DNA from 3 places in the Methyloligella solikamskensis genome. Region 1 is predicted to be linked to each of the others. Evidence: predicted binding sites of a transcription regulator. Region 1 holds the regulator's gene; each other region holds the start of a gene.
What was found. The regulator LexA, encoded in region 1, represses DNA repair genes until DNA is damaged. The targets are predictions, from matches to a motif close to TGTTCNNNNTGTGTTCNG.

Region 1 (9,616 bases):
AGCTGATCCCGCTCTGTCACGCGCTGGCCCTCAATAAGGTCGCCGTGGAGTTCGACGCGCAGCGCGAAGAGGGCAAGCTCAACGTCCAGGCCACGGTCAAGGTGGACGGCAAGACCGGGGTCGAGATGGAAGCGCTCACGGCGGTCTCCGTCGCCTGCCTCACGGTCTACGACATGTGCAAGGCGGTGGACCGGGACATGGTGATTTCCGGCATACGCGTGCTTGAGAAGGCCGGGGGCCGCTCGGGCCACTATCGCGCCGGGCCAGAGGCGGAGCCTCGGTAATGAGCCTGCTGCCGGTGGAGGAAGCGCTCTTACGCGTCGTGAAGGGACTCAAGCCCCTGTCCGCCGAAACCGTCTCTCTGGGACATGCCCGGGACCGGGTCCTCGCAGAGGCCGTCACCGCTAATCTCACCCAGCCGCCTTTCGATTCCTCCGCCATGGACGGCTATGCGGTCCGCGGCGCCGATGTGAAAGACTTGCCGGCAACGCTGAAGCTGGTGGGCCAGTCGGCCGCCGGCGAAGGCTATGCCGCCACGGTCGGTGCCGGGCAAGCGGTGCGCATCTTCACGGGTGCGCCGGTACCCCGCGGCGCCGATACGGTGGTGCCCCAGGAGAATGTGGACGCCGAGAAGGATACCGCCCGCGTGACGATCCGGGAGGCGGAGCCCGGCCGGCATATCCGTCCGCATGGTCAGGATTTCCATCGCGGCGAGACGGTACTCGAGGCCGGTGCCCTGATGGGCCCGCGGCAGATGATGCTCGCAGCCGCTGCCAACACCACGTCGCTCAAGGTGCGGAAGAAGCCGATTGTTTCGATCCTGGCGACGGGCGACGAGTTGGTGCCGCCGGGGTTCGATCCCGCGCCGGACCAGATCATCTCCTCGGTGCCCTACGGGCTTTGCGCTCTGGTGCTCTCAGCTGGCGGTGAGGCCGATATGCTGGGGATCGCGGAGGATACGCCCGACAGTCTGAGCAGCCTGATCGCGGCTGCCGCAGATTCCGATATCCTCGTGACCGTGGGCGGTGCGTCCGTGGGCGACCGGGATCTGGTGGGTCAGGTGCTTCAAGCCGAAGGCATGACACTGGATTTCTGGAAGATCGCTATGCGGCCCGGCAAGCCGCTGATCTTCGGTACGCGCGGCAAGCAGCGAGTTCTCGGCCTTCCCGGAAATCCCGTCTCCGCCATGGTCTGTGCCCATGTCTTTCTGCGGCCCATGCTGGCCCGGATGCTTGGGCTTCCAGACCGTGACGCGGTGCGCCAGACGGCGATCCTGGCCGGGCCTCTGAAGGAGAACGGGCCGCGCCAGCATTACATCCGCGCCACCTCGAAATGGAATGGGGCCGGCGAGCGGCTCGTCTCGCCGCAAACCTCCCAGGACAGCTCCCTGATGGCGGCCTTCGCCAAGGCGGATTGCCTGATCGTGCGGGCGCCCGAAGCGCCGGCGGCCGAGCGCGGCGAGACCGTCTCCATCCTGCCGCTTGATCTCTGAGCCCGTGCGGCGGCAGGCCTTCCGTTAAGGCCTCGGCAACCGAATCAGCCCAAAAGCTGAAGATTCTGAATGGCGTGTCGCGGGGGCACCTGGATTTTTCGCCGAGCCTCTTGCGGAACACAACTAGAACATGTAGTGTTGTTCATGCTTTGTCCATAGACCTCGTGGCTCGCGATCGTGAGGCAGAGGTTTGGGGCGACCGAATTTTTCTCAGGGGCGGATATGCTAACTTCGAAACAGAAAGACCTCCTCATGTTCATTCATGAGCGGCTGAAGGAGACGGGTGTGCCGCCCTCCTTCGACGAGATGAAGGAGGCGCTGGATCTCCGCTCCAAATCCGGCATTCACCGGCTCATCACCGCTTTGGAAGAGCGCGGCTTTCTGCGCCGCCTGCCCCATCGGGCGCGGGCGCTGGAGATCCTGAAGCTCCCCGAATCCATGCCCCAGCCGTTGGGTGCTGGGCGTCAGCGCGGCTTTTCGCCGGCGGTGATCGAAGGCAGCCTCGGCCGCAAGCCGGCGCTGGCCGATTCCGACGAGCCGCAGAACGTCTCCGTCCCCGTCATGGGGCGGATCGCGGCGGGTGTGCCGATTGAGGCGATCCAGAACCGCAGCCACTCCATCGACGTGCCGCCGGAGATCCTTACCAAGGGCGAACATTACGCTCTGGAGGTGAAGGGCGATTCCATGATCGAGGCCGGCATTCTGGAAGGTGATACGATCATCGTGCGCCGGTCCGACACGGCCGATAACGGCGATATCGTCGTGGCGCTGGTGGACGAGGAAGAAGCTACGTTGAAGCGTCTGCGCCGCCGGGGTGATTCCATCGCGTTGGAGGCCGCTAACCCGGCTTACGAGACCCGCATCTTCGGTCCGGACCGGGTGCGCGTGCAGGGCCGTCTCGTCGGCCTGATCCGCCGCTACTAGCCTCTCCCGACTATTTCCTGCTGATTTTGACGATCGCGGCGGTTTTTGCTGCCGCGCTCTCCGTTGCTCGTGTGGTCACGGCCCACGGCCGGTTTCCGCGCGCCTGCGCCACCGTTTCAATGCGGATGGTTTCTTCATCCAGATAGAGAGCGTGAGCGCCCCTCTCTTTCAGAGATCGTCGGTCCACTAGGATTGGCGGCCTGGTGCAGCTTCTCGGCACGTAGAACTTTGCAATCAGGATTTGCGCATGGCGGCAATCCTCTTCCGCCGCGCCTGGGCTCGTGAGAAAGGCAACGGGATGCTTGGCAAGAGCCGTCAGGCAGCCGAGGGAATCACAGGAGAACGCGTCATTCTTGGCGGCTTCCGACGCCTCACGGGCATCGCCATCCGCTTCCAGCCATTTGTGGACGCTGTAGTTCTTGTGGCTGTCCGGTAGAAGCGCGAGCCGGCCGTCCTCTCCCCGCACTGCCATGGCCTCCCCTTCCCGTTCGATCAAGAGATCGGGGCGTGGCGCGGCGCCGGCTGCGAAGAGGCCGAGTGCGATGGCTGCCCATCCCGCCTGGCGAAGGGTGCCGTGCCAGAGGCAGAGCCAGAGACCGCCGGCGACGATGAGGACGAGGCTCACGCCCGACATGCTGGGGACGATGGAGATGGCGCCGGGCCAGCTAGCGACCGTCGTACCGACCCAGACCATGGCGTCGAGCCCGTAGCCCATCAGAAGCAGCGGCAGGTGTTCTAGGTGGAATGGCATGGCGACGACGGAGAGCAGTGCCATGGGCATGACCACGAGGGCGACGATGGGCGCAGCCAGGAGGTTGGCCGCCAGCCCGTAATAGGCGACGCGGTGGAAGTGGTAGGCGGCGAAGGGCGCGGTGGCGAGGCCGGCGATGGTGGTGGTGACGGCCGTGGCCCAGATGGCTAGCCAGCCGTAACGCAATATCCGCCAGGTTCGACTGACATCCTGGGCTTGAGGCCGCTTGCGGCCCGCCATCGCCTCATACATGGCCACGAGCGCGATCACGGCAGCGAAGGACATCTCGAAGCTTGGATCGAAGACGGATTCTGGCGCCACGATCAGGATGGCCAGCGCGGCAAGCGCGACGTTGCGCATGGTGATGGCGGGCCGGTCGAGAATCACCGCGAGCAGCACGATGCTCATCATGATCCAGGCGCGGATTGTGGGGAGGGCCGCGCCGGAGATCGCCAGATAGAAGAGTGCGGCGGCGAGGGCCGCGACGGCCGCCCATTTCTTGATCGGGAAACGCAGGGCGATTGCGGGCAGGAAAGCGAGCAGCGCGCGGACGGCCCAGAACACCGTGCCGGCCATGAGCATCATGTGCAGGCCTGAGATGGACAGGATATGGGCGAGGCCGGAATCCCGCATGGCTTGCTGCACCTCGTCGGAAACGCCACCGCGGTCGCCGGTGATCAGCGCCTTTGCGAGACCCCCCTCCTCTCCCGGCAGGCTGGCATCGATCCGCGCGTTGATGGCGCTGCGGATCCGGTCGATCCCCACCCAGAGCCGGATGGAGGCCGGCGGGCGCGGCGCGTCTTCCAGAAGCGTGATGCGGCTCGTGCCATAGCCGACTGCCCCCAGCCCCATGAACCAGGCCTTGCGGCCGAAATCGAAGCCACCGGGTTCGGCCGGCTCGGGCGGCGGCAACAACGTCGCCCAGAGCTGAAGCGCATCGCCCGTCCTCAGTGTCTCGGTGAAGGTCTTGTTGACGCTGATGCGGACACGGTACGGGGTTTCAGAGGCGCTCCGCTTCTCCATGGCGAACAGCCGCAGGAGGAGCCGGTCCCGCTGGCCGTGGCGGTGCTCGACCTCCTCGATCCAGCCGCTGAGATGGGCGAAATCCGTCTCTTGCGTGATGACCGGCGCGCGGGCGAGCTCGGTGTGGAGCTTGGCGGCAGCGAAGCCGGCGCTCGCGCTCAGGAGCGCTGCGAGACTCGCCAGGGCAAACGCGTTGCGGCGAAAGACGAAGAGGAGTGCCCCTGCGGTACCTGCCAGGGAGAGGCTCTGGAGAAGCCCCGGCTCGGTCCTGAGGCTGAAATAAAGGAGGATGCCGCAGGCGAAGAAGACGGGGAGCCAGAGAAGCTTCCGCTCCCATTGGGCTTCGACGGCCGTGGCGAGAGCGGCCAAAGCCGAAGCGATCCGCAACCGGACATAGCGCGGTGCGAACTCGTCCCTCACCCTGTCGTCCGGCGCATACACCATGCCGGATGCTGGACACGAACGCGTGCCCACCCCCTACTCTCACGCGATGGGTGCAGTTTACACAACTGAGCCTCTTCGTCTCGGACTCTTACGCGACCGCGGGCGCTGTGCTAAACAGCCCTCCCGGCCGAGATCTGCCGGCTTCCGACACTTAAGACGAATTCACCACATGAGCGATCAGGTCATCACCCGGTTTGCGCCCTCGCCGACGGGTTATCTTCATATCGGCGGCGCGCGCACGGCGCTTTTCAACTGGCTCTACGCCCGCGCCAAGGGCGGCAAGATGCTGCTGCGGATCGAGGACACGGATCAGGCGCGCTCCACCGAAGGCGCGATACTGGCGATTCTCGACGGGCTGCGCTGGCTGGAGCTCGATTGGGAGGGGGAGCCGGTCTACCAGTTCTCCCGGGCCGAGCGGCACCGGGAGGTGGCCGAACAGCTGCTTTCCGAAGGCAAGGCCTATCGCTGCTATGCCACCAAGGAAGAGCTGGAAGCCATGCGCGAGCGTGCCCGGGAAGAAGGCCGGGCGCCGGGTTATGATGGGCTGTGGCGCGGCCGCGACCCGGAAGAAGCGCCGGAGGGCGCGCCTTATGTGATCCGCTTCATGGCGCCGGAGGACGGCGAGACGGTGATCGAGGATCAGGTCCAGGGGCGTGTCACCTTCGCCAACAAGGATCTCGACGACCTCGTGCTCCTTCGCAGCGACGGCTCCCCCACCTATATGCTTTCCGTGGTGGTGGACGATCACGATATGGGGATCACCCATGTTATCCGCGGCGACGATCATCTGACCAACGCCGCGCGCCAGAGCCAGATCTATGCTGCGCTCGGCTGGGAGCGGCCGGTCTTCGCCCATGTGCCGCTGATCCACGGACCTGACGGGGCGAAGCTTTCCAAGCGTCACGGGGCGCTCGGTGTGGAGGCCTATCGGGAAATGGGCTATCTGCCGGCGGCGTTGCGGAATTACCTGGTGCGGCTCGGCTGGAGCCATGGCGATGAAGAGATCATCTCCACCGAACAGATGATCGAGTGGTTTGACCTCGATGCCATCGGCCGGTCCGCGGCGCGGTTCGATTTCGCGAAGCTCGAGAATCTCAACGGCCACTATATCCGCCATACCTCGGATGAAGAGCTGGTGGAGGCCATCAAGGGGCTCCTGCCCCATCTGACCGGCGGCGAGGTGATGCTGTCGGCGCTGGAGCGGGACGGCACGGCCAAGCTGACCCAAGCCATGCCGGGACTGAAGGAGCGCGCCAAGACCCTGGTCGAGCTGATTGAGAATGCCGGTTATCTGTTCGCCGCGCGCCCGCTCGACCTGGACGAAAAGGCCGAGAAGCTGCTCGATGAGACGGGACGGGAGACTTTGGCCGCGCTTAAGCCTAAACTGGACGCGCTCGAAGACTGGTCGGCGGAGTCTCTGGAGACTTGCGTCCGGGGATTTGCCGACGAGACGGAGCGGAAGCTGGGCAAGGTCGCCCAGCCGCTGCGGGCCGCGCTGACGGGTCGCGCGACATCGCCCGGTATCTTCGATGTGCTGGTGGTACTAGGACGCGACGAGGCTCTGGGCCGGATCGGCGATCAAACGGATTAACCGAGAATGCCTAGAGTTTGGGCGTGCGTCTTTGTTGCGTTGCAGTAAAATGGCAGGAAGCTGTTTCTGCAGTGCAAAATGTTTGCTCTCGTAAGAAATTGAGGTGAACGGTCGAGCGCTTGTGACATTCGGGATTCCCCGCACGGGATTTTCCCGCCGATGTCCCGGTTCGGCCGCGCTAGGCGTAGGAGGCTTAGATATGAGCATCGCAGAACAATACGACGCTTCGTCGGATGCGAAAGACGCCCGTCTCAATATCGATGGCGAATCCGCGGATCTTCCGATCCGCAAGGGGACGCTTGGGCCTGACGTGGTCGATGTCACGAGCCTCTATCGCCAGACCAACAATTTCACCTTCGATCCGGGCTTCACGTCCACGGCGTCGTGTGAATCCAAGATCACCTTCATCGACGGCGACGAAGGCGTGCTGCTGTATCGCGGCTATCCGATCGATCAGCTGGCGGAGACGGGCAAGTTCCTGGAGACCTGCTATCTGCTGCTCTATGGCGAGCTGCCGACGAAGGCGCAGTTCGACGATTTCTCCACGCGCATCGCCTATCACACCATGGTTCACGAGCAGATGAGCCAGTTCTTCACCGGCTTCCGGCGTGATGCCCATCCCATGGCGGTCATGGTGGGCGTAGTGGGCGCGCTGTCGGCCTTCTATCACGACTCCACCGATATCCGGGATCCGGAGCAGCGGGAGATGGCCTCAATCCGCATGCTCGCGAAGATGCCGACCATTGCGGCCATGGCCTACAAATATTCCATCGGCCAGCCGTTCATCTATCCGCAGAACCATCTCGATTATTCGGCGAACTTCCTGAACATGTGCTTCGCCGTGCCGTGCGAGCCCTACAAGGTCGATCCGGTGCTGTCGCGGGCCATGGACCGCATCTTCATCCTGCACGCCGATCACGAGCAGAACGCCTCGACCTCGACCGTCCGGCTGGCGGGCTCTTCGGGCGCCAACCCGTTCGCCTGCATCTCCGCCGGTATCGCGTGTTTGTGGGGGCCGGCCCATGGCGGTGCCAACGAAGCTGCGCTCACCATGCTGCAGCGGATCGGCACCGTGGACCGCATTCCGGAATTTATCGCGCGGGCCAAGGACAAGAACGATCCGTTCCGCCTGATGGGTTTCGGCCACCGGGTCTACAAGAACTACGATCCGCGGGCGAAGATCATGCAGAAGACCTGTCATGAGGTCCTGGAGGCGGTCGGTCATGGCGACGACCCGACCCTGAAGGTCGCCCTGGAGCTTGAGCATATCGCGCTCAACGACGACTACTTCATCGAGAAGAAGCTCTATCCGAATATCGACTTCTATTCCGGTATAACGCTGCGGGCGCTGGGCTTCCCAACGGAGATGTTCACGGTGCTGTTCGCGATTGCGCGGACCGTGGGCTGGATCGCCCAGTGGAAGGAGATGATCGAGGATCCGTATCAGCGCATCGGCCGTCCGCGCCAGCTCTATACGGGGCCGACGGAGCGCTCCTACATCCCTATGGATGAGCGCGGCTAAGGCCGCGGGCGGCTAGATATCGGCGCGCGATGGCGCCTCTTGCTCTTCAGCGTATGACAGAACGATACGGGCCGCCCGAATGCTGGGCGGCTCATCTTTTTCGGTGACCAGGCGGATCACCTCGTCGAGGGCTTGTCTTTGCTCTTCGAGCTCCGGACCGCCCTGCAGAAGGGGCAGCAGCGCCTCAGTCAGGGCTTCCGGCGTGCAGTAATACTGCAGCAGTTCCGGGAACGCCTTCCTTCCCAGAATCAGGTTCGCCATGGCGACCATATCCACCAGGATGATGTAGCGGATATACGCGGCCAGCGGATCGACCTTGTAGGCGACCACCATGGGCGTGCGGCTCAAGGCGAGCTCAAGGGTCACGGTACCCGAGGCGGCAAGCGCCACATCGCCGAGCTTGAAGGCGGCGAATTTGTTGTCGGTGCCGCTCACGATGTGCGGCTTGAGCGGCCATGTCTTGATCCCCTCCTCCACCAGCGGCCGGACGCTTGCCATGGTGGGCAGCACGACCTCGAGGTTGGGGATCTTCTCCTGCAGCATGCGCAAGGCGTCGCCAAACGGCTCCATGAGGCGCTGGACCTCGGTGCCGCGGCTCCCGGGCAGGACGACGAGCACAGGCGCGTCTTCGGGGATCTTCAGCTCCTTGCGCAAGGGCGCCGGATCGAGGTTCTCCAGCTCTTCGACCCGCTCCACCAGCGGATGGCCGACATAGGAGCAGGCCGGGCCGCCGAGACGCTCATGGACCTCCGGCTCGAAGGGCAGGATGGCCAGCACGTGGTCGACATAGCGGCGCATCTTCTTGGCGCGGCCGGGACGCCAGGCCCAGACCGTGGGAGACACGTAGTCGATGATCGGGATATGGGGCGCCCAGCGCCGCACGCGCTTGGCCACCTGATGGGTGAATTCGGGGCTGTCCAGGATCACCAGCACGTCGGGCTGATAGGCGATGGCCGCCTCGGCCGTTTCGTTGATACGGCGGATCAGGAAGGGAAGCTGGCGCAGGATGGCGAGCGGGCTCATCACCGAGACGTCGCTCAACGGAAACAGGCTCGGACAGCCTTCCGCCTCCATGAGCTCGCCGGAGACGCCTGCAAGCTCCAGGGGCCGTGTGCTGAGCTGGCGGAGGCCCTGGATGAGCTTGGCGCCGAGCGCATCGCCGGAATGCTCGCCGGCCACGAGATAAAGCCGCAACGGCCGGTCGTCGGCCGCGTCTGTCTCGCGTTTAGCCATCTGCAGCCCGCTTCTCGCCGATGAGGAATATCCCCAGCTTGTTGGCCTTCGCGATGGCCTTCTCCCGCTCGGCGAGGTGGACGCTGTTGGCGGCGATCGCGATGCCGGCAAGCCCTGCCTCGGCGGCCATCTCCACCGTGCGCGCGCCGATGGTCGGCAGATCGATGCGCTCTTCCTGACCGGGCTTCGGCGCCTTCACCAGAACGCCGAGTTTCTTCTGGCGAAAGCGATAGCGCTTGGCTCTCAGATCGGCGCAGCGGGCCAGCATGGCGTCGGTCCCTTCGGCGGCTTCGACGGCCATAACATGCCGGTTCACCACGACAACCGCTTGACCGATATCGAGCTCGCCCAGGCGGTCCACGGCGGCGAAGCCCACCTCCATATCCGCGCGGTCGTGATCGCTCGGACCCTTCTTGGTGAGCAGCCCCTCATCGGCCAGGATCTCCGGCGCTACGGAGGAGGCACCGATGACGCGATAACCCCGCTCTTCGAAGAAGCGGACGATGCTGGACAGGATCCGGTCGTCGCCGCCGGTGCCGAGGGTCTTCAGGAACGGGATGATCTTGAGGGCGCCGCTGTCGACCTTGAGATGCTTGACGTCGGGGCGCGTGACCGGACCGATGATGACGATCTCGG
Region 2 (9,616 bases), 860 kb from region 1:
GCTGAGGGATCGTGCACGCTGGGCTCGCTCGGGCAGATGGCTCTGGCGAGGCTCCAGCCGGCGCACGGCGCGGGGACCCAACCGGTTCGTCAGCCGGTCGGCCAGGGGTGCCAGCGCCGCGCGGCCCGTATCTTTGGTGAGGGCCGTCTGATGGGGCGTCAGGGATTCCAGGGCGAAGGCGGTGAGGTGAAGCGTGTCGATGCCGAAGCCGAGATCGAGACCTTCCAGCTTTTTCTCCAGCAGGTCGCAGAGATGATGCGCCTCCCGGCAGGGCGCGCTGAAGCCGGCGCGGACGATAGAGGCTCCGCCATCGGCCCGGGTGAGGCGGAAGGCGACCCGCCGCATGCCGAGATGGGCGTCGGCCAGGTTTCCGCACAGCTCATCGGCGAGGGTGGCGAGCGCGGCGACGATTCCCTCATGGGTGATGAGCGGTTCCGGAAAAGAGAGATGGGCCGTCTGCGGCGGGTCCTTCAGGAGGGGTATGGCGCGCTCGTCGTGGCGGCCTAGCGCCTGGTCGAGACGGCGCAGCACGGCGTCTGCGATCTCGCGGGAGGCGAAGCGGCGTTTCAGGCTCGTTCGGGGCAAATCGTAGAGCTGGCCGATGCGCTTCAGCCCTAAGCGCCGCAGGAGACGGGCCGCGTCATCGCTCAGACGCAAGCCTTCCACGGGAAGGGCACTAAGAGCGGTTTCCTGTTTGCCGGGGGGTACGACGGAGAGAGGTTCGCGTCCGAACCGTGCGCAGGCCCAAGCGGTGCCCAGGCTGTCTGCGATGGCGAGATGGACGGTCAGGCCCAGCCGGACGAAGGCGCGTTCCATGCTTTGCAGCAGCGCCTGTTCGCCGCCGAAGAGATGGGCGATTCCGGTGGCATCCAGCCAGAGCCCGTCGGTGCCGTCGGTGTTGCGCCAAGGGCTGAAACGTTCCGCCCAGCGAGCGAGGGCCAGAAGCGCCTCGGCATCTCTTTCGAGCGTGGCGGGTGCGGTGAGCAACTGCGGATAAATCGCGCGGGCGTCGGTCAGGGCCTGGCCCTCGCTCAAGCCGGCCCGCTCCGCAGGTGCGTTCAGGGCGGTGATGAGCAGTTTCTGCCCCTCGCTGCCGACAAGTGCGAAGGGGTGGCGTTCTATGGTCTCGATTTGGTGCTGCCGCTCAGCTTGAGGAGCGGCGCTTCTGGTCAGTTCCCGCTTCAGCCGCTCGATCGGCCAGTGGGGCAGCCAGACGGAAATCATACGCATGACGGTTCCATTCCAAGATCCAGCTTCGTCCGGGGGGCTCTCTGTTCGCCCGCTCCAGGGTGAGACGCCAGCGGGGCGGGCCGGGGCTTTGCTTGTCGAACGGTTCGGGGCCGCTCAAAGACGGTGCGATGCGCCAGCGGGTGAGGCTGCCGGGCAGGCTCGCTTGCCGGTGATCCGACAGGAGGAGGCAGGGGAGGCCGCCTTGCTTGGCAGCGAGCCCCAAGCGCCGTGCCATGACCGGCTTGTCGATCTCCGCCTGACCCAAAAGTCCGGCCAGCGCGCCGCTCTTCAGCCCTTCCTCCAAGGTCCAGGCGGCGTCGGTGGCATTCCTCACCCGAACGATGAGAAGCCGGGCGGGGTCGAGGCCGAAGCCGAGCAGGCCGGGGGCGTAGGGCGCCCCCCACTCCTTCAGCTGGCTCTCGGTGAGGCACCAGAGAAGCGGCGCGTCGTCTTCGACGTCCCGCACCTGGCAGCGTAAGACGCCGAGGGCGAAGCCAAGCGCGGCAGGGGTGTCGCCATAGCGGTCCGGCTTCAGCTCATGGAGCCCCGGCTCGCCCAGGCGGTGGAGCGGCGGAAAAGCCGCCTCATCCTGTGCTTCGGTGCCAACAAGAGAAGATGAGAAGCAGGCGGACGGTGCGGCTTCCGCATCCGTCGCGGGGGGGTGGTGATGGAAGGACACGGGCACCTGCTCGAGCTTGCGAATGAGGGACCGCAGCCGCTCAATCAGGTGTTTCTCCCGCCCGCCTGCTTCGGCAACGCCAGCCGACGTGACGCTCGACCTCTCTGCGCCGTCTGGGTTGTGGGCCATGGGACAACTCCGAACGAATGTTCCTATTTTGTTCTACAGTCGAGTCGGGGCGGGAGTCAATCAGGCTCTCAAAGGGCCAGCACAAGAAAACCCCAATTTGGACGCCTCCCACGCCCCAAAAGTCAGATTCTGCTCAGAAGGGAGACGGCTTTAACCGGCTGGAAACCAAAATCGTGGCAAGACAGTGGGCGTTTAAAGACGGGGTTTTGTTATGCGTATCGTCTTCTCCCGTGCGGCGCTCACTGGCGTCGCGCTGCTCGCCCTGTGTGCGAGCTCATCTTCGGCCTTCGCCTATGCCGGCATCCTTGGCGGCATCTTCCAGCCGGATAATCCGCGCGCGACTCAGGCGACATCCGGGGCAAGGCTGGTTTCCTTCACGCCGCGGGTCGACCCCGGCACCATCCTGGTCTCCTTCGCCGACCGGAAGCTCTACTACGTGCTTCCCAATGCGCGGGCGATCTCCTACCCGATCGGCGCGCCCATGGCCCATGCCCGCTGGCAGGGCGTCATGCATGTGACGGCCAAGAAGGTGAATCCGGGCTGGACGCCGACGGCGGACATGCGGCGGGAAAATCCGGCGCTGCCGGCCTATGTGCCGGGCGGCCATCCGCGCAATCCTTTAGGTCCGCGGGCCATGTATCTCGGCGACAGCCTCTATCGCATCCATGGAACGGACGCGCCCTGGACCGTCGGCCAGGAGGTCTCCCATGGCTGCATCCGAATGTATAACCGCGACGTGATCGACCTGTATCAGCGGGTGCCGATCGGGGCCAAAGTCGTGGTGACCTGGCAGCGCTTCGCTCAAGGCTAAGCGCCCAGGCTGAAAAGTTTCCGGCCCCCCAGCCGTAGACCTTGTAAAGGTCGGAAGGCCGTCCGGTTCGCACCCGGGCGGCCTTTTTTTGTGCCTCCTCCGCTTCGTGCGATCTCGCCCATCTTATCTTCGGTCTTGCGTCGATGGGGCGCGCCCGCTTGCCCGATAACTTGCCGAACAAAGCGCGGCGGCCATGCGTTTAGCCTCCCAAGAACGCCTGAGAAATGTTGTTTTCCAAGGAGGTTTCTCATGAACGAGCTGACCGGAAAGAAAATCGCCATCCTGGCCACCGACGGCTACGAAGAGTCGGAGCTGATGGTGCCGAAAGAGACGCTGGAAGAAGCCGGCGCCGAGATCGAGATCATTTCGCTTGAGAAGGGCGAGATCAAAGGCTGGAAGGGCAAGGACTGGTCCGGCAACACGCTCTCCGTCGACAAGACAGTGGACGAGGCCAAGGTCGAAGACTATGCCGCACTCGTCATCCCCGGCGGCCAGATCAACCCGGATCTCCTGCGCGCCAACGAGACGGCCGTGACCTTCGTGCGCGACTTCTTCAACACCCAGAAGACGCTTGCTGCGATCTGCCATGCGCCGTGGGTGCTGATCGAAGCCGGCGTGGTGGAAGGCCGCGAGATGACCTCGTATCACTCCATGGCGACGGACGTGAAAAACGCCGGCGCGAAGTGGGTGGACAAGAAGGTCGCCGTGCATCAGGCGCTGGTCACCAGCCGCAATCCGGACGACCTGCCGGCCTTCTGCGACAAGATCATCGAGGAAGTCCTCGAGGGTCGTCACCAGAAGCGCCAGGCAGCGTAAGTCCAGACTTCACACTCAGATGGCCGGAGATATCGCTCTCCGGCCATCGGCGCCTCTGCCGCATTAGCGGTTCTGTCGCGCGATTGCTACATAGAGAGCATCCGCCCTATGCGGGATGAGCTCTTGGCGGAAACAAATTGCTTTTTTGCAGGCGGCGATTGAAAGCCTGCCCTGTCGATTTCTACATCCCATGCAAGACCAAGGTCGGGCCCGTTCTCACGGACCGGCCGAACATTTCAGTTGGAGATTACGATGGCTCTACAGATTGGCGATACTGCCCCCGATTTCGAAGCCCAGACGACGGAAGGGCCGATCAAGTTTCACGAATGGCTCGGCGATTCCTGGGGCGTTCTATTCTCGCACCCGAAGAACTTCACGCCGGTCTGCACCACCGAGCTCGGCGCCACGGCGAAACTGAAGCCGGAGTTCGACCGGCGCAACGTGAAGGCGATCGGTCTCAGCGTGGATCCGCTCGACGCCCATGAGGAGTGGTCGAAGGATATCGAGGAGACCCAGGGCGCGGCGGTGAATTTCCCGCTGATCGCCGACCCTGAGCGGAAGGTGGCGAATCTCTATGGGATGATCCATCCAAACGCCTCCGACACGCTGACCGTGCGCTCGGTCTTCGTCATTGGGCCGGACAAGAAGATTAAGCTGACTCTGAACTATCCCGCCAGCACGGGCCGGAATTTCGACGAGGTTCTTCGCGTCATCGATTCCCTGCAGCTGACGGCGGAGCATCAGGTTGCCACGCCGGCCAACTGGAAGAATGGCGAAGAGGTCATCATCGTGCCGGCCGTGTCGAACGAGGACGCAAAGAAGAAATATCCGGAAGGGTGGCGTGAAGAAAAACCCTATCTGCGCTACGTCCCAGCCCCGAAACGTTAAAGCCCCATAGGCTCCGCGGCTTCCAAGTCCTTATCCGAGCAAAGGCTTTGCGGTTCGCGTTGCTTGAGAATTCGTTTGGCATGCCGCCTCCCAGCACGTAGAAAAGCGTGTGTACGGATTAATCCGTTATTGGGGGGCGGCCCGCCAAGAGGCCGCGTACGAGATCAAGGGGCGGCATGGCGAATTCCAAACAGCCCGAAACACCGGGGCGCAGCGAGGAGTCGCGGCAGGCCGCAGCCGAGGTCGCCGACGGCTTGGTCCCGATGATCGAAGCCACGAGGGGCGCCGGGCTCGATTTTCTCGCCTACCTTCTCGGCATGGCTTTGAAGGAAGCGAGGCATCTCGCCTCTCGCGAAGACCGCTAAGCTTATCAAAACATCGGATCGGCTCGCCCCTTTGGCGGGCTTTATTTTTGTCCGAAGCCGGCGCGGGCGAGGCTCCGCGCCATCTCGTATTGACGGGTCACGGCCGCTCTGAAATGGCTATTGTCATGGGAATGCCCGCCACACCCGCTCTCACCACAGATTGCGTGATCCTTGATGCACAGGGCCGCGTGCTGCTGATCCGCCGCGGAAATCCGCCGTATAAGGGAGAGTATGCGCTGCCCGGCGGCTTCGTCGATATCGGCGAGACGGTGGAAGACGGCTGCCGGCGGGAGGTGAAGGAAGAGGTCGGGCTCGATGTGGGGCCGCTGACGCTGATCGGTGTGTTCTCCGATCCCAATCGCGATCCGCGCGGGCATACGGTGAGCGCGGCGTTTCTCACCGAGCTGGCGGATGAGGCGACTCCGGTTGCGGGGGACGATGCGGCTGCGGCGGAGTGGATCGACGACTGGCAAAGCGTTGATCTTGCCTTCGATCACGCGCAGATTATTGGCCAAGCGATGCGGCTTGCGGCGCAGGCGGGCAAGAGCACGGGCAAGAGCTAGTCCGCTGATACAGAATGGTTTATTGAACGCCCAAGCGCGGCGTTCCAAAGGTTGTAAGTAAATGACTGAGAGGCCAGGTCCCTGCCAATTTGCAGCGGAGAATCCAGGTGTGACCCATCCCGGAGGACGTATTGGTGTGTTGCTGGTGAATCTCGGTACGCCCGATGACACCACCTATTGGCCGATGCGGCGCTATTTGAAGGAATTTCTGTCCGACCGCCGGGTGATCGAGACCCCCCGGGTGATCTGGTGGCCCATTCTGAACGGCATCATCCTGACCGTTCGGCCGAAGAAGAGCGGCGAGGCCTATGCCTCGATCTGGGACAACGAGCGGAAGGAGTCGCCGCTACGGACCATCACCCGCAACCAGGCGGAGAAGCTTGCGGCGCGTTTTGCGAGCATGCCCGAAATCGTGGTCGACTGGGCCATGCGCTACGGCACGCCGTCAATTGCATCGCGCATCGAGGCCCTGGCCTCGGCCGGCTGCGACCGGCTTGTGGTGTTTCCGCTCTATCCGCAATATGCAGCGCCGACCACGGCGACGGTGAACGACAAGGCGTTCGATGCGCTGAAGAAAATGCGCTTCCAGCCGGCGCTGCGCACGGTGCCGGCCTATCCGACGGACCCGGTCTATATCGAGGCGCTGGCCAACTCGGTGCGCAATCATCTGGCGACGCTGGATTACGATCCGGAAGTCATCCTCGCCTCGTTCCACGGCCTGCCGAAGAAATATATCGAGAAGGGCGACCCCTATCAGGGCCAGTGCAAGGAGACGGCGGACGCCTTACGCGAGGCGCTCGGCTTCGACGAGCATAAGTTCCGCCTGACCTTCCAGTCCCGCTTCGGCCCGGAGGAATGGCTGACGCCCTATACGGACGAGACAGTGGAAGCGCTTGCCAAGGAAGGCGTGAAGAGCTTGGCGATCATGACGCCTGGCTTCGTTGCCGATTGCGTGGAGACCCTGGAGGAGATCAACGGCGAAGCCCGGGAGATCTTCGAGGAGCATGGCGGCGAGAAGTTCAGCTTCATCCCCTGCCTGAACGACAGCGACGACGGCATGCGGGTCATCGAGACCGTCGTGGACCGCGAGCTTCAGGGGTGGGTCCGCTAAGGGATTCGTCCCCGGATTTCTATCGAGCCTGCGACAGTTTTGGCTTAAGGTTCGCCTCCGAATAGGCGGGCATACGGTACCGCTCGGCCGCTGGAGGACCTTCGATGTTCGGCTTCAATCTCTTCGTTCTCGTTCTTCTCGTTCTGTTCATCGTCGTCATTCTGGCGGGGGTGAAGGTGGTCCCGCAGGGCTACAACTACACGGTCGAGCGGTTCGGCAAATACACCCGCACCCTTCAGCCCGGCCTCACCATCATCATCCCGTTCATCGATCGCGTGGGCCGCAAGATCAACATGATGGAGCAGGTGGCCGAGGTGCCGAGCCAGGAGGTGATCACCCGGGACAACGCCATGGTGCGGGTCGACGGGGTGTGCTTCTTCCAGGTGCTGGACGCGGCTCAGGCGAGCTACGAGGTCACCGACCTGGAGCTGGCGGTCATGAACCTGACCATGACCAATATCCGTACCGTGATGGGCGGCATGGATCTGGACGAGCTCCTGTCCCAGCGCGACGAGATCAATCACCGGCTGCTGAGGGTGGTGGACGACGCCACCCATAGCTGGGGCGTGAAAATCACACGTATCGAGATCAAGGATATCGAGCCGCCGCGGGATCTGGTGGATGCCATGGCGCGGCAGATGAAGGCGGAGCGTGACAAACGCGCCGCCATCCTGGTCGCCGAGGGCGAGCGGCAGTCCGAAATTCTCGAGGCCGAAGGCCAGAAGCAGTCGCAGATCCTTGCGGCGGAGGGGCGGCGCGAGGCCGCCTATCGCGACGCCGAAGCCCGCGAGCGCGAGGCGGAAGCCGAAGCCAAGGCGACAGCCATGGTCTCCGAGGCGATCGCTGCGGGCAACATCCAGGCCATCAACTATTTCGTGGCCAACAAATATGTGGAAGCGCTCAAAGAGCTGGCGGCGGCCAAGAACCAGAAGGTTCTGATGCTGCCGCTGGAGGCAAGCTCCGTGATCGGCTCCATCGCCGGCGTGAGCGAGATCGCGCGGGAGGCCTTTGGCCAGGGCGGCAATTCCGGCAATCCGCCGTCGGGCAGCGGCGTGCCCACGAGCGGTGGGCACAAAAGCTAGCCTTCTTAGAGAGCTCACTATTTTAGCGAGCTAGCGAAGGCAGGGAAGACTGCCGCCGGAGAAAAGGGAGGACCCTATGGAAGAGAACTTCTTATTCGGTCCCTGGGGCTGGATGATCCTGGCGGCGGTGCTGTTCGTGCTGGAGATCACGGCGCCCGGCATCTTCTTCATGTGGTTCGGCCTGGCGGCCGCGGTCACCGGGCTGATCACCTTCGGCTACGATATCTCCTGGCAGTGGCAGCTTCTCTGGTTCGGCGTTCTTTCGCTGATCAGCGTGGGGCTGGCCGCGCGGTATCTGCGCAATCATCCGCTTACGAGCGATCGCCCCCTTCTGAACCTGCGGGCCACCCGGCATGTGGGGAAGACCTACATCCTGGTCGATCCCATCGTCGACGGGCGCGGTAGTGTGCGCATCGGCGACAGCGTCTGGCGGGTCTCCGGCCCGGAGCTGCCCGAGGGCGAGAAAGTCACCGTGACCGGCGCGGATGGAACACTCCTTTACGTTACCAAGGCGGGAGAGAGCGAAGCGGCCTAAGAAGTGTTACGCTGGTGCCGTAATTTTGCCTCTTGCAACCCGAGGATGGGTTTCAGGGTTTACGAAAGCGCGGGGTAGCGATCGAAACTCCGCGTATGGGAGGACGAATGGCCGATATCGTCATTATCAATCCACGCTTCGACGTCTCCTTCTGGGGGATGGAACACTGCATGGGGCTGCTCGGCAAGAAGGCCAATCTGCCTGTTGCCTGCCTCGGGCTACTTGCTGCCCTCGTTCCCGATCATCACGATGTCGAGGTCATCGACGAGAACGTCGAGGACATCGATTTCGACCGGCTCGGCCGAGCGGATCTGGTTTGCCTCACCGGCATGAGCATCCAGGGACGCCGGATCGGCGAGATCCTGGAGGAGGTGCGCAAGCGCGGTGTCATGACCGTGGTCGGCGGGCCCATGGCGACCGTGGAGCCGGAGCAGCTCGAAGGGCTGTGCGACGTGATCTTCGTCGGCGAGGCGGACACCACGTGGCCAGAATTTCTCCAGGACTGGGAGAACGGGACCCATAAAACCCGCTACGAGCAGACCGAAAAGACCGATATCGCGACGCTGCCGCTGCCCCGGGTCGAGCTTCTCAAAGCCGAGCGCTACATGTTCGGCAGCATGCAGATTTCCCGCGGCTGCCCGTTCACCTGCGAGTTCTGCGACATCATCGTGACCTTCGGGCGGAAACCGCGCTTGAAGACGTCGGATCAGGTGATCGCCGAGCTGGAATCCTTCGAGAAGGCCGGGCTGAAGATCGTCTTCATCGTCGACGACAACCTGATCGGCAACAAGAAGGCTATCAAGCCGATCCTGCGGGACATTATCGAATGGCAGCAGGCGCGGGCCTACCCGCTGACCCTGTTCACCGAGGCCTCCCTCGACCTGGCGGAGGACGAGGAGCTCATGGAGCTGATGGGGCTTGCCAATTTCCAGAGCGTCTTCATCGGCATCGAGACGCCGAACGAAGAGTCCCTCAAAGAGACCAAGAAGCTCCAGAACGTGCGGCCCAATGCGGGCTCGCTGCTGGACCGGGTGCACCGCATCCAGGACCACGGTCTCGATGTCTGGTGCGGCATGATCGTGGGCTTCGATCACGACGAGACGGATATCTTCCAGGTGATGCCGAAATTCCTGTCGGACGCACGCATCTCCGCCGCCCTGATCGGCATGCTGCACGCCATTCCGACCACGCCGCTCTACAAGCGGCTGAAGGAGGCGGGACGGCTCAACGACGACGAGGGCTCGGAGCGCTACGGCACCAATGTCATTCCGCTCGGCATGAGCCGTGAGGAGCTACGCGACGGGTTCGTGGAGGTGATGGGCACGTCCTATGGAGAGGAAGCCTATTTCGAGCGGCTCGATTCCCTGTTCGTCGACGAGCGCTTCCGTTTTGCGATTCACAATCTGC
Region 3 (9,616 bases), on a different contig from region 1:
TCAAGGGGACAATCCTGCTCGCGCCAATCGGGGATCAGCTTATCGAGGCCGATCGGGTCCATCACCAGGCCGGAGAGGATATGAGCGCCGACTTCCGCGCCCTTCTCCAGCACCACCACGTTGAGGTCCTGGTCCTTCTCCGCAGCGAGCTGCTTCAGGCGGATCGCCGCGGCCAGACCCGCAGGTCCGGCACCGACGATCACCACGTCGAACTCCATCGTTTCGCGTTCAGCCTCTTCGGCCCCGCGTTCGGATTCTTCGCTCAAAATTCAGGCTCCCAGCCAAACTCATCTCAGACATGACAAACCGGCCCGGCGCGTCTGCCCACGCATTCGGACCGGCGAAATGGGAACGGGAGAGGAGTGGTGAAGTTCCTCTCAACCCTCCCCATCATCTTGTAGCCAACCTCCCCTTTCGGTCGCATAACGTCAAGTGTCCGCGGCGTTTGAGCTGTGCTACTCAAGAGCCATGGCAGGTCACCGGAAAGAACCGCAAAGCATTGCAGGCGAGGCAGCGGCGCTGCTCGACTGGTATGCCGCCATGGGCGCGGACGAGGCGATCGCGGAGACGCCGCTTGATGCCTTCGAGGTGAGCGCCAAGGCCCAGTCCCTGGCCCGGACGGCCCCGGCGCGGCGCCCGCTCCAGCGGCCGGATTTTTCGCAAGCGGAGGAGCCTAGGCCGGCGCGCAGGCCTGAGCCTGGCCCGACGCCGAAGACCGTCAAGCCGCGCCCGGTCCCGCCGCGTGGGAAAGAGACGGCGGACATGCCTTCGCCGACGGAAATCGCGAAGACCAGGACGCTCGCCGAGCTCCGGGCGCTTGTGGAGCAATTCGACGGCTGCCCCCTGAAGCGGACGGCGAAAAGCCTCTGCTTTTCCCGGGGCAGCGAGAGCGCCGAGCTGATGCTGATCGGCGAGGCCCCAGGGCGCGACGAGGATCTTCAAGGAAAGCCCTTCGTGGGGCGCGCGGGCCAGCTTCTCGACAAAATGCTGGCGGCCATCGGGCGCGACGAGGAGTCGGTCTACATCACCAACACGGTCTATTGGCGCCCGCCCGGCAACCGCACGCCGACGCCCCAGGAGATCGGTGCATGCCTGCCCTTCCTTGAGCACCAGATTTCGCTGCTGAAGCCGAAGGCGATCATGCTGCTGGGCGGGGCGGCCGCCTCCACCATGCTACAGACCACCCAAGGGATCATGCGCCTGCGGGGCAAATGGAAGAGCTACGACAAGGCCGGCACGCCGATCCCCGTCATGGCGACGCTCCACCCGGCTTATCTGCTGCGAAACTCGGCCGCGAAGCGGAAAGCCTGGCAGGATCTGCTTATGGTGAAGCAGCGGCTGGCGGACGATTGAAGTTGAGCGTCATTGCCGGGCTTGCGCCGGGCATGACTCAAGAGAGTGGAGAGAATCAGCACCCATGCCCCGTTTCGACGAGACCCGCCCCTTCATCCCGATCCGCATCGCCGTGCTCACCGTTTCCGACACGCGCACGAAGAAGACCGACAAGTCCGGCCCGCTACTCGCGGAGATGATCACCGAGGCCGGCCATGTGGTGGCGGCGCGGGAGACGGCGACGGACGATGTGGAGTCCATCCGCTCCCAGGTGCAGGCCTGGATCGACGATCCGCAGATCGACGTGGTGATCACCACCGGCGGCACGGGCTTTACCGGGCGCGACGTGACGCCTGAGGCGGTGCGCCCGCTTTACGACAAGGAGATCGAGGGCTTCTCGGTGATCTTCCACATGGTGAGCTTCGAGACGGTGGGCACCTCGACGCTGCAATCGCGGGCCTGCGGTGGGCTTGCCAACGGCACCTATATCTTTTCCGTGCCCGGTTCGCCCGGGGCTTGCGAGGACGCGTGGACGAAGGTGCTGAAGTTCCAGTTCGACAACCGCCATCGCCCCTGCAGCTTCATCGAGATCATGCCGCGGCTGAAAGAAGGCAAGCCGGCGTAACGTTCTCTCTCCGAGAGGAACGCGAGCGCCCTAACCCGACTCGTCATCCTGAGATGCTCGGCGTGCAGCGCCGAGCCTCGAAGGATGGGCAGCATGTTTGGGCCACGTCTCCTTCGAGGCTTGCTTCGCGAGCACCTCAGAATGACGTGGAATCGAAGTGGTACCGCGATGGCTGCCGGTATGACGGGATGCGGACGGCTGTTCCTGCGTCGATCTTGCAAGTTGACGATCGCCTACCATCTGGTAGGCAGATAATAACAATAGCGGATAGCACCCGTTGTCCGCTGCGGAAGGTGGCCCATGGCGCTTGGAACGCGAGAGCTTTTGCTGAAAGAGACGGAGACGCTGCTGCGCACGCGCGGCTATGCGGCCTTCAGCTATGCGGATCTCGCCGAGAAGGTCGGTATCCGGAAAGCCTCCATCCATCACCATTTTCCCACCAAGGAAGCGCTGGGCGCTTCGCTGATCGACAGCTATCTGGGCGATTTCCGCGCCGCGCTGGATGCCATCGTCGCGACGGAGGCGACGGCCACGAGTAGGCTGAGCCGCTACTCGGAGTTCTTCGTGGAAAGCATGGAGGGCGGCATGATGCCCCTTTGCGGGGCCCTCTCGGCGGAAGCCTACGTGCTGCCGGAATCCCTGCAGGAGCGCGTGAAGGAGTTCTTCGAGCTGCATCTCGACTGGCTGCAGGGCGTGATCCGCGACGGCAAGAAGGCCGGCGAGCTGAGATCCGACCTGAAGCCGAAGCAGACGGCCACCCTCATCCTCAGCACTTTGGAGGGCGCCAGCCTCGTCGCTTGGGCGCTGAAGGATCCGGCCACCATCAAGCCGGCGATCGACTCGGTGCTCCGGACCATCGAGGCGTGATTTCTCGCCTCGATATTTTTTGACTTTTTACCCTACCAACTAGAAGGTTGGCGACGACAAGACTCAAACCAGCAAGGAGGAAACAGCATGGCTTTGAAGAAATACATCATCGAGCGGGACATTCCCGGTGTCGGTAAAATGGACGGCGACGAGCTTTCGGGCGCTGCCAACACGTCCAACGATGCGCTCTGCAAGATCGGCGCGGAGGACATCCAGTGGGTCGAGAGCTATGTCGCAGATGACAAGACTTTCTGCGTCTATCTGGCGAAGGACGAGGACGCGATCAAAAAGCATGCGGAGCTCTCCGGCTTTCCGGCCACGAAGGTCACCGAAGTGAAGACCATGATCGATCCGACGACGGCCCAGTAGCCACGGCGAGATCAAAGACGGCGGGGCGGCACCAGCCGCTCCGCTCCTCGCCGCAGCCGGAGATAGGCCGCCTCGGTGTCCACATCGGCCAGCAGCGGAGCGAAGCCGACCTCCGTTCCCCGGAAATTTTCCAGGGTGTCGGTGAGCGTATAGCGGCTCGACCAGCGGACGTTCTCGAAAGGCTGAAGCCGTTTCGGCCGCTTCATCCCGACGAGCCAGAAGCCACCATCTTCCGCCGGACCGAACACCGCATCTGCGCCAGCGAGGGTCTTGAAGGCGCCGGCTATGTCTTTGGGCACGACGCCTGGGATATCGCTGCCCATGAGAAGCGACGGCGTCCCCTCATCACACAGCAGCCGATGCATCCGGGTTCCCAAATCGCCCTGCCCTTGGGGCTTGAGGGCGGCACCGCATTCGGCGGCAAAACGCTGCCAGCATGGCGCCCGCCAATCGGCATCCGGCGTCACGGCGATCAACAGCCGCCAGCGGGGGTCCGCTCCGAGCCGGCGCAGGGTCGTTTCAAGACAAGTTCGATAGAAACGAGATGCCGCCACATGGCCGATCTCGGCCGCCAGGCGGCGCTTCCCCCGCCCCAGCTTTGGCGTTCTGGCCATGAGGATGAGGGTGGGTCGCACGCCTGGCATATCCGCGCCGCGCAGGCCTAGCCGTAGAGCCGGGCGAGCACCCGAGGCGGCACGCGGAACGTATAGAGCAGCATGCAGAAGAGATTGCGGAGGCCACGCAGGATATAGCCCTCACTGCGATAGCGCTCCGCGCTGGTCACGGCCCGCGCCTTCAGCATCACCAGTTGGTTCCGCTTCAGCTTCCGAACCAGGGCGACATCTTCCATGAGCGGCACGTTCTCGAACCCGCCGAGCTCTTCATAGAGCCTGCGCGGGATCAGCAGGCCCTGATCGCCGTACGGCAGGCGGAAGATCATGAAGCGGAGCGCCACAAGCTTCTCCAGCAGCCAGGGCATGAGCCCATCATCGTCCAGGGCAAAGCGAAAGGTGGCGGCCGCGGGCGCCCGCTCGCCGCGATCGACGCGGGACATGAAGTGGACGGCGTGGTCCAGCCAAGTCTGGTCGAGCTCCGTATCGGCGTGAAGAAAGAGGAGCCAGTCGGCTTTCGCGCGGGCGGCGCCGGCGCGCAGCTGGGTGCCCCGGCCCCGCTCGGCCTTCACGATCTCCATCCCTGCGGCCTCGGCGATGTCCAGCGTCCCGTCCGTGGAGCCGCCATCGGCCAGGATGGCCTCGCGCACCAGCCCCTCAACCGCGCCGGGAATCAGCGCGTTCAGGGTCGGGACCAGCGTCCTTCCCGCATTAAAGCTGGGGATAACTATGGAAATCATGGCGGGACTATAGCGTTTAGTCTGCGAGCGGCAATCCGTTCCGCGTCGCTGGCTCAAGACGATATTGCGTCAATGTTCTTGATTTGTTCCAAAGTGAGACCTATATAGGAGCCATGAGCGTGGACCTTAGAAAGCCTGAGAAGCATGAGAGCTTCCCGCTTGAAGCGGGAGGCGTCGCCGCGGAGCGCCGCCGCGGCCGCGGTGCGCTGACCAACCGGTCGGGCCGGTTCGAGCCGATCGCCTATCAGCCGGCGGACGACGGTTGGGGCTCTGTCGGCGAGCTGGAAGCGCTCTCTACCCAGGTTCAGGAAATCCGGGCGAAGACCGTCATCACCCGGAACGATTCCCCGGATATCGGTTTCGACCGCTCCATCAACCCGTATCGCGGCTGCGAGCATGGCTGTGTCTATTGCTTCGCGCGGCCGACCCACGCCTTCATGGGCCTATCGCCGGGGCTCGATTTCGAGACGCGGCTGTTCGCCAAGGTGAACGCGGCGGAGCAGCTGAAGCGCGAGTTGGCGCATGCGAAATACAAGCCCGCGACCATCGCCATCGGCACCAACACGGACCCCTACCAGCCTATCGACCGGCAATACGCGCTCATGCGGGACATCCTGCAGGTGCTGGACGAGGCGAACCATCCGGTCGCCATCGTCACCAAGTCGTCCCTTGTGCTGCGGGATATCGACATTCTCTCCTCCATGGCGAAGCGCGGGCTTGCCAAGGTGGCGCTTTCCGTCACCACGCTGGACCGCAAGCTGTCCCGGGCCATGGAGCCCCGGGCGGCGGCGCCTGAGAAGCGGCTGGAGACGATCGCCGCGCTGAACGAGGCGAGCATTCCCACTTCCGTCATGGTTGCGCCGGTGATGCCGGGGCTTACGGATATGGAGATGGAGCGCATCCTTGAGCGGGCCTCGGTCGCAGGCGCGACGGAAGCCGGCTACGTGCTGCTCCGGCTTCCGCTTGAGATCGCCGATCTGTTCACCGAATGGCTTGAGGCGAACTGCCCGGACCGGGCGGAGAAGGTGCTGTCGCTCATGCGTCAGTCCCGGGGCGGGAAGCTCTACGACGCCAAATGGGGCGAACGCATGGAAGGCACCGGGCCTTACGCCTGGATGATCGGCCGGCGCTTCGAGATGGCGGTACAGCGTCTCGGCCTGAACAAGGACAAGGCGAAGCTGCGAACGGATCTGTTCGAGCCTCCCGTGCTGCAGGGCCAGCAGATGCGGCTGTTTTAGGCTGACGGCTGAGCTTCAGGCCGCACGCTTTTCCACATTGTCGGGGCGACCCTCCGTTGAGGGGGATTGCAAGCGCGCATCCGGAGCGCAAAAGTCGGCTCCATGGATGCGCTCTTCGAATCGGCCTTTCTGCCCGACGCACCCAGCTTCGTGCTGGAGGCCGATCTCATGGATAAGCACAAGGGGCCGGTTGCGGGGCTCGACGAAGCCGGACGCGGCCCCTGGGCCGGGCCGGTTGTCGCCGCGTCCGTCATCCTCAATCCCGACCGCATCCCTGAAGGCCTCAACGACTCCAAGAAGCTCACCGAAAAAGAGCGGGAGGAGCGTTTCGAGGAGATCATGGCGTCGGCCATCGTCGGCATCGCGATCGGCCATGTGAAGCGGATCGACCGGGACAACATCCTCCAGGCGAGCCTGTGGGCCATGCGGCGGTCCTTCCGGGAGATGGAAGCGCCCGCGGTCGCAGCCCTCATCGACGGCAACATCAAGCCGAAGCGCTTCCCCTGCCCTGCCCGGCCCGTGGTCGGGGGCGACGGAATCTCCGTCTCCATCGCGGCCGCCTCCATCGTCGCCAAGGTCACCCGCGACCGGATGATGGTGAAACTCTCAAAGCGCTATCGGAAATACGGCTGGGAGCGGAACAAGGGCTATGGCACGCGTGAGCACGCCGAAGCCATCCAAAAGCACGGCGTTTGCCTGCATCACCGCCGCTCCTTCAGCCCCATCGAAAAGGCCCTCGGCGTCGCCGAAACGCCAGAGCTTCAGCTCGGTTAACAGGGTCTTTACCAACTTTCCTCAAGTTTGATCTATCGCCGCGGCCGATTTGCCGGGGCGCTCCGACTGTTTGTTTCAGCGTCTTCGGAGGCGGTCATGCTCAAGGAAAAGGCGGGGGCTTCGCTCCCGATCGATAGCATCATTCTCGGCGATTGCGTGGCAGAACTGGCAGAGCTTCCGGATCGCTCCGTCGATCTGATCTTCGCCGATCCGCCCTATAACCTGCAGCTCCAGAAAGACCTGCTCCGTCCGAACAACTCCAAGGTCGACGGTGTCGACGACGCTTGGGACAAGTTCGCCAGCTTCGAGAACTACGATCAGTTCACCGACGACTGGCTGGCCCAGTGCCGCCGCGTCCTGAAAGACGACGGCGCCCTTTGGGTGATCGGCAGCTACCACAACATCTTCCGCCTCGGCGTGCGGCTCCAGGATCTCGGCTTCTGGATCCTGAACGACGTGATCTGGCGCAAGACCAACCCGATGCCGAATTTCCGCGGTCGCCGCTTCACCAACGCCCATGAGACGCTGATCTGGGCGGCCAAGAGCCAGAAGAGCCGCTACCGTTTCAACTACGAGGCGATGAAGGCGCTGAACGACGATCTTCAGATGCGCTCCGACTGGCTGCTGCCGATCTGCTCCGGCCCTGAGCGCCTGAAGGAAGAGACCGGCAAGAAGGCCCATCCGACCCAGAAGCCCGAAGCCCTGCTCGGCCGGGTGATCCTCGCCTCCTCCAACGAAGGCGATGTCGTCCTCGACCCGTTCTCCGGCAGCGGCACGACGGCCGCCGCTGCCAAGAAGCTCGGCCGCCATTACATCGGCATCGAGCGCGACCCCGATTACGCGCGTATCGCCCGCAAGCGCCTGGCCGAGATCGAGCCGCTCGGCGATGACGCCATGAAGGTCATGCAGGGCAAGCGCCAGGAACAGCGCATCCCCTTCGGCTCCCTGGTGGAGCTCGGGCTGATCTCGCCCGGCACCGTTCTTTACGACAACCGGGCCCAGTACGAGGCCCGTGTGCGCGCCGACGGCAGCATCGCCGTGGAGGGTGCGCAGGGCTCGATTCACAAAATGGGCGCCCAGGTCCAAGGGTCCGCGGCCTGCAACGGCTGGACCTTCTGGCATGTGGAGAAGGAAGGGACGCTCACCCCGATCGATAGCTTGCGCGATGTCGCGCGGCGCCAATTGGAGGCAACATCATGAAGCTGTTCCGCTCGCGGCTGACCGAGGAACGCCGCAAAAAATTCTGGATTCCGCCGGTGGCCAAGCTGCCCGAGCCGTCTGAGGCCCGCAAGGCGGCAGAAGCCCCCATGAAGCCGGCGCGTGCCTATCGCCTGCCCGAGAGCTTGATGCCTCAGAACGTTGCGCCGAAGCGCGTTGCACAAGCGCCGAGGCAGCCCCAGGTCATCGCGGCCGAGTAGATCGGCGGCCGCCTCCTCTACTCACCTAGGCCTTGGCGGAGCACTTTGCGCATAACGCTGGGGAGTGCCGCGCTCGCAAGATCCCGCCGGGCCACCCAGCGGCAGCGCTCCGGCTCCGCCGCCTCCGATAGAGTGGCGTCTTCAGGCACCGCAGCGGCATAGACCTGAAGTTTCAGGTGGAAATGGGTGAAGGTGTGCTCCACCAACCCGACCGTCATCCGCCAATCCGCCTCTAAGGGCGCAAACGCCAGAGGCTCAGCCGCATCCTTCGGCCCCCACGGGGTCGACGGCACTTCCAGCATTCCTCCCAATAGCCCTTTCGGCGGTCGCTCGCGCAGGAGCACGGCGCCATCGGCGCGAACGCCCAGAAATGCCGTCCCCAGCCGGGTCGGTCGCTCGGCCTTCTCCGCCTTGTAGGGCAGCACCTCCGCCAGACCTTCCGCCAAGCCTTCGCAATCGGGCCGGATGGGGCATAGGCCGCAAGCCGGGCGCTTGGGCGTGCAGATCTGGGCCCCGAGATCCATCAGCGCTTGCGCGAAATCGCCTGGGCGATCCGGCGGCGTCAGGCTCGCCGCCATGGCCTTGATCTCCGGCTTGGCTTCGGGGAGCGGCGTCTTCAGGGCGAAGAGCCGCGCCATGACCCGCTCGATATTGCCGTCGACCGGGGTTGCCGGCTCATTGAAGGCGATGGAAGCGATGGCGGCGGCCGTGTAGTCGCCGATACCCGGCAGCTTCTTAAGCCCCGCTTCGGTCGACGGGAATTCGCCGCAGTGCTCTTCCGCGACGACGCGAGCGCAGGCATGCAGGTTGCGGGCGCGGGCGTAGTAGCCGAGGCCGGCCCATTCGGCGAGCACGTCGCCCAAGGGAGCGGCTGCCAGGTCTTCCACCCGCGGCCAGCGGCCCAGGAAGCGTCCGTAGCGCGGCAGCACCGCCTTCACGGTGGTCTGCTGCAGCATCACCTCGCTGAGCCAGACCTTATAAGGATCGGGCGTCTCTTCAGCTCCGGGCCGAATGCGCCAAGGCAGTGTGCGCCCTTCCCGATCGTACCAGGCGAGCAGCTTGGCCGCCATTGCACCATCGGCCTTTGTTGCGTCGGCTTTCGCCGTCTGCTCTGCATCCTGAATTCCGGGCAAAAGGGAAAACTCCTAATCGCACATCTCGCGGCTTCGTCACGCCGCTCCCGATGGTGTAGGCTGCGCGGCCATGAAGGCAAGGCGCCGCGGCGGATGATCCCCAAGAGCATCCAGAAGCGCGGCGAAGTAGATGCGACCCATCAAGACGCGAACATGGCCGGCGACAACAATACCCAGCAGACGAGCAATCAGCGCTATGCGTCGGCGCCCAAGCGGCGGACGCAAGGGCTGAAGCCTGTCGGCGGGCTTGCGGCCCAGACCCTGGCGCCGGCGGCGCGCGCCCGCGGCTTCACCACCATGGCGCTCCTGGAGCAATGGGCCAGCATCGTGGGCGGCAGCACCGCGAAATTCACCAAGCCCGACCGGCTGATCTGGCCGCGCCAGCCCCGGGAGGCGCCGGATGACGAGCCCAAACAGGCCCGGAAGCGTCCCGAAGGCGCCACCCTCGTTCTGCGGGTCGACGGACCTCGCTCCATCGAGGTGCAGTACAAGGCGCGGCAGATCATGGA

Region 2: a site for LexA is predicted at 2,057-2,074, ahead of ACFQ2F_RS04765 (ImuA family protein). Genes of this name have one in related genera too.
Region 3: a site for LexA is predicted at 4,618-4,635, ahead of ACFQ2F_RS14980 (PA0069 family radical SAM protein). Genes of this name have one in related genera too.

What each region holds. Positions count from the first base shown of each region.
Region 1 covers NZ_JBHTJO010000001.1:1,851,823-1,861,438, forward strand. Annotated here, with positions in the region: gene moaC (cyclic pyranopterin monophosphate synthase MoaC) at 1-284, shown strand, start outside; gene ACFQ2F_RS09025 (molybdopterin molybdotransferase MoeA) at 284-1,492, shown strand; gene lexA (transcriptional repressor LexA) at 1,715-2,416, shown strand; gene ACFQ2F_RS09035 (ComEC/Rec2 family competence protein) at 2,427-4,634, opposite strand; gene gltX (glutamate--tRNA ligase) at 4,804-6,225, shown strand; gene gltA (citrate synthase) at 6,425-7,747, shown strand; gene lpxB (lipid-A-disaccharide synthase) at 7,760-8,980, opposite strand; gene ACFQ2F_RS09055 (LpxI family protein) at 8,973-9,616, opposite strand, start outside.
Region 2 covers NZ_JBHTJO010000001.1:992,614-1,002,229, forward strand. Annotated here, with positions in the region: gene ACFQ2F_RS04760 (Y-family DNA polymerase) at 1-1,230, opposite strand, end outside; gene ACFQ2F_RS04765 (ImuA family protein) at 1,145-2,038, opposite strand; gene ACFQ2F_RS04770 (L,D-transpeptidase) at 2,250-2,849, shown strand; gene ACFQ2F_RS04775 (type 1 glutamine amidotransferase domain-containing protein) at 3,099-3,665, shown strand; gene ACFQ2F_RS04780 (peroxiredoxin) at 3,918-4,553, shown strand; gene ACFQ2F_RS04785 (hypothetical protein) at 4,730-4,918, shown strand; gene ACFQ2F_RS04790 (NUDIX domain-containing protein) at 5,050-5,481, shown strand; gene hemH (ferrochelatase) at 5,543-6,592, shown strand; gene ACFQ2F_RS04800 (SPFH domain-containing protein) at 6,697-7,674, shown strand; gene ACFQ2F_RS04805 (NfeD family protein) at 7,751-8,209, shown strand; gene ACFQ2F_RS04810 (radical SAM protein) at 8,317-9,616, shown strand, end outside.
Region 3 covers NZ_JBHTJO010000002.1:404,855-414,470, reverse strand. Annotated here, with positions in the region: gene ACFQ2F_RS15015 (electron transfer flavoprotein-ubiquinone oxidoreductase) at 1-218, opposite strand, end outside; gene ACFQ2F_RS15010 (uracil-DNA glycosylase) at 469-1,353, shown strand; gene moaB (molybdenum cofactor biosynthesis protein B) at 1,418-1,957, shown strand; gene ACFQ2F_RS15000 (TetR/AcrR family transcriptional regulator) at 2,258-2,824, shown strand; gene ACFQ2F_RS14995 (DUF4242 domain-containing protein) at 2,912-3,193, shown strand; gene ACFQ2F_RS14990 (TIGR04282 family arsenosugar biosynthesis glycosyltransferase) at 3,205-3,828, opposite strand; gene ACFQ2F_RS14985 (TIGR04283 family arsenosugar biosynthesis glycosyltransferase) at 3,855-4,544, opposite strand; gene ACFQ2F_RS14980 (PA0069 family radical SAM protein) at 4,658-5,782, shown strand; gene ACFQ2F_RS14975 (ribonuclease HII) at 5,885-6,556, shown strand; gene ACFQ2F_RS14970 (site-specific DNA-methyltransferase) at 6,653-7,756, shown strand; gene ACFQ2F_RS14965 (hypothetical protein) at 7,753-7,974, shown strand; gene mutY (A/G-specific adenine glycosylase) at 7,992-9,044, opposite strand; gene ACFQ2F_RS14955 (DUF721 domain-containing protein) at 9,201-9,616, shown strand, end outside.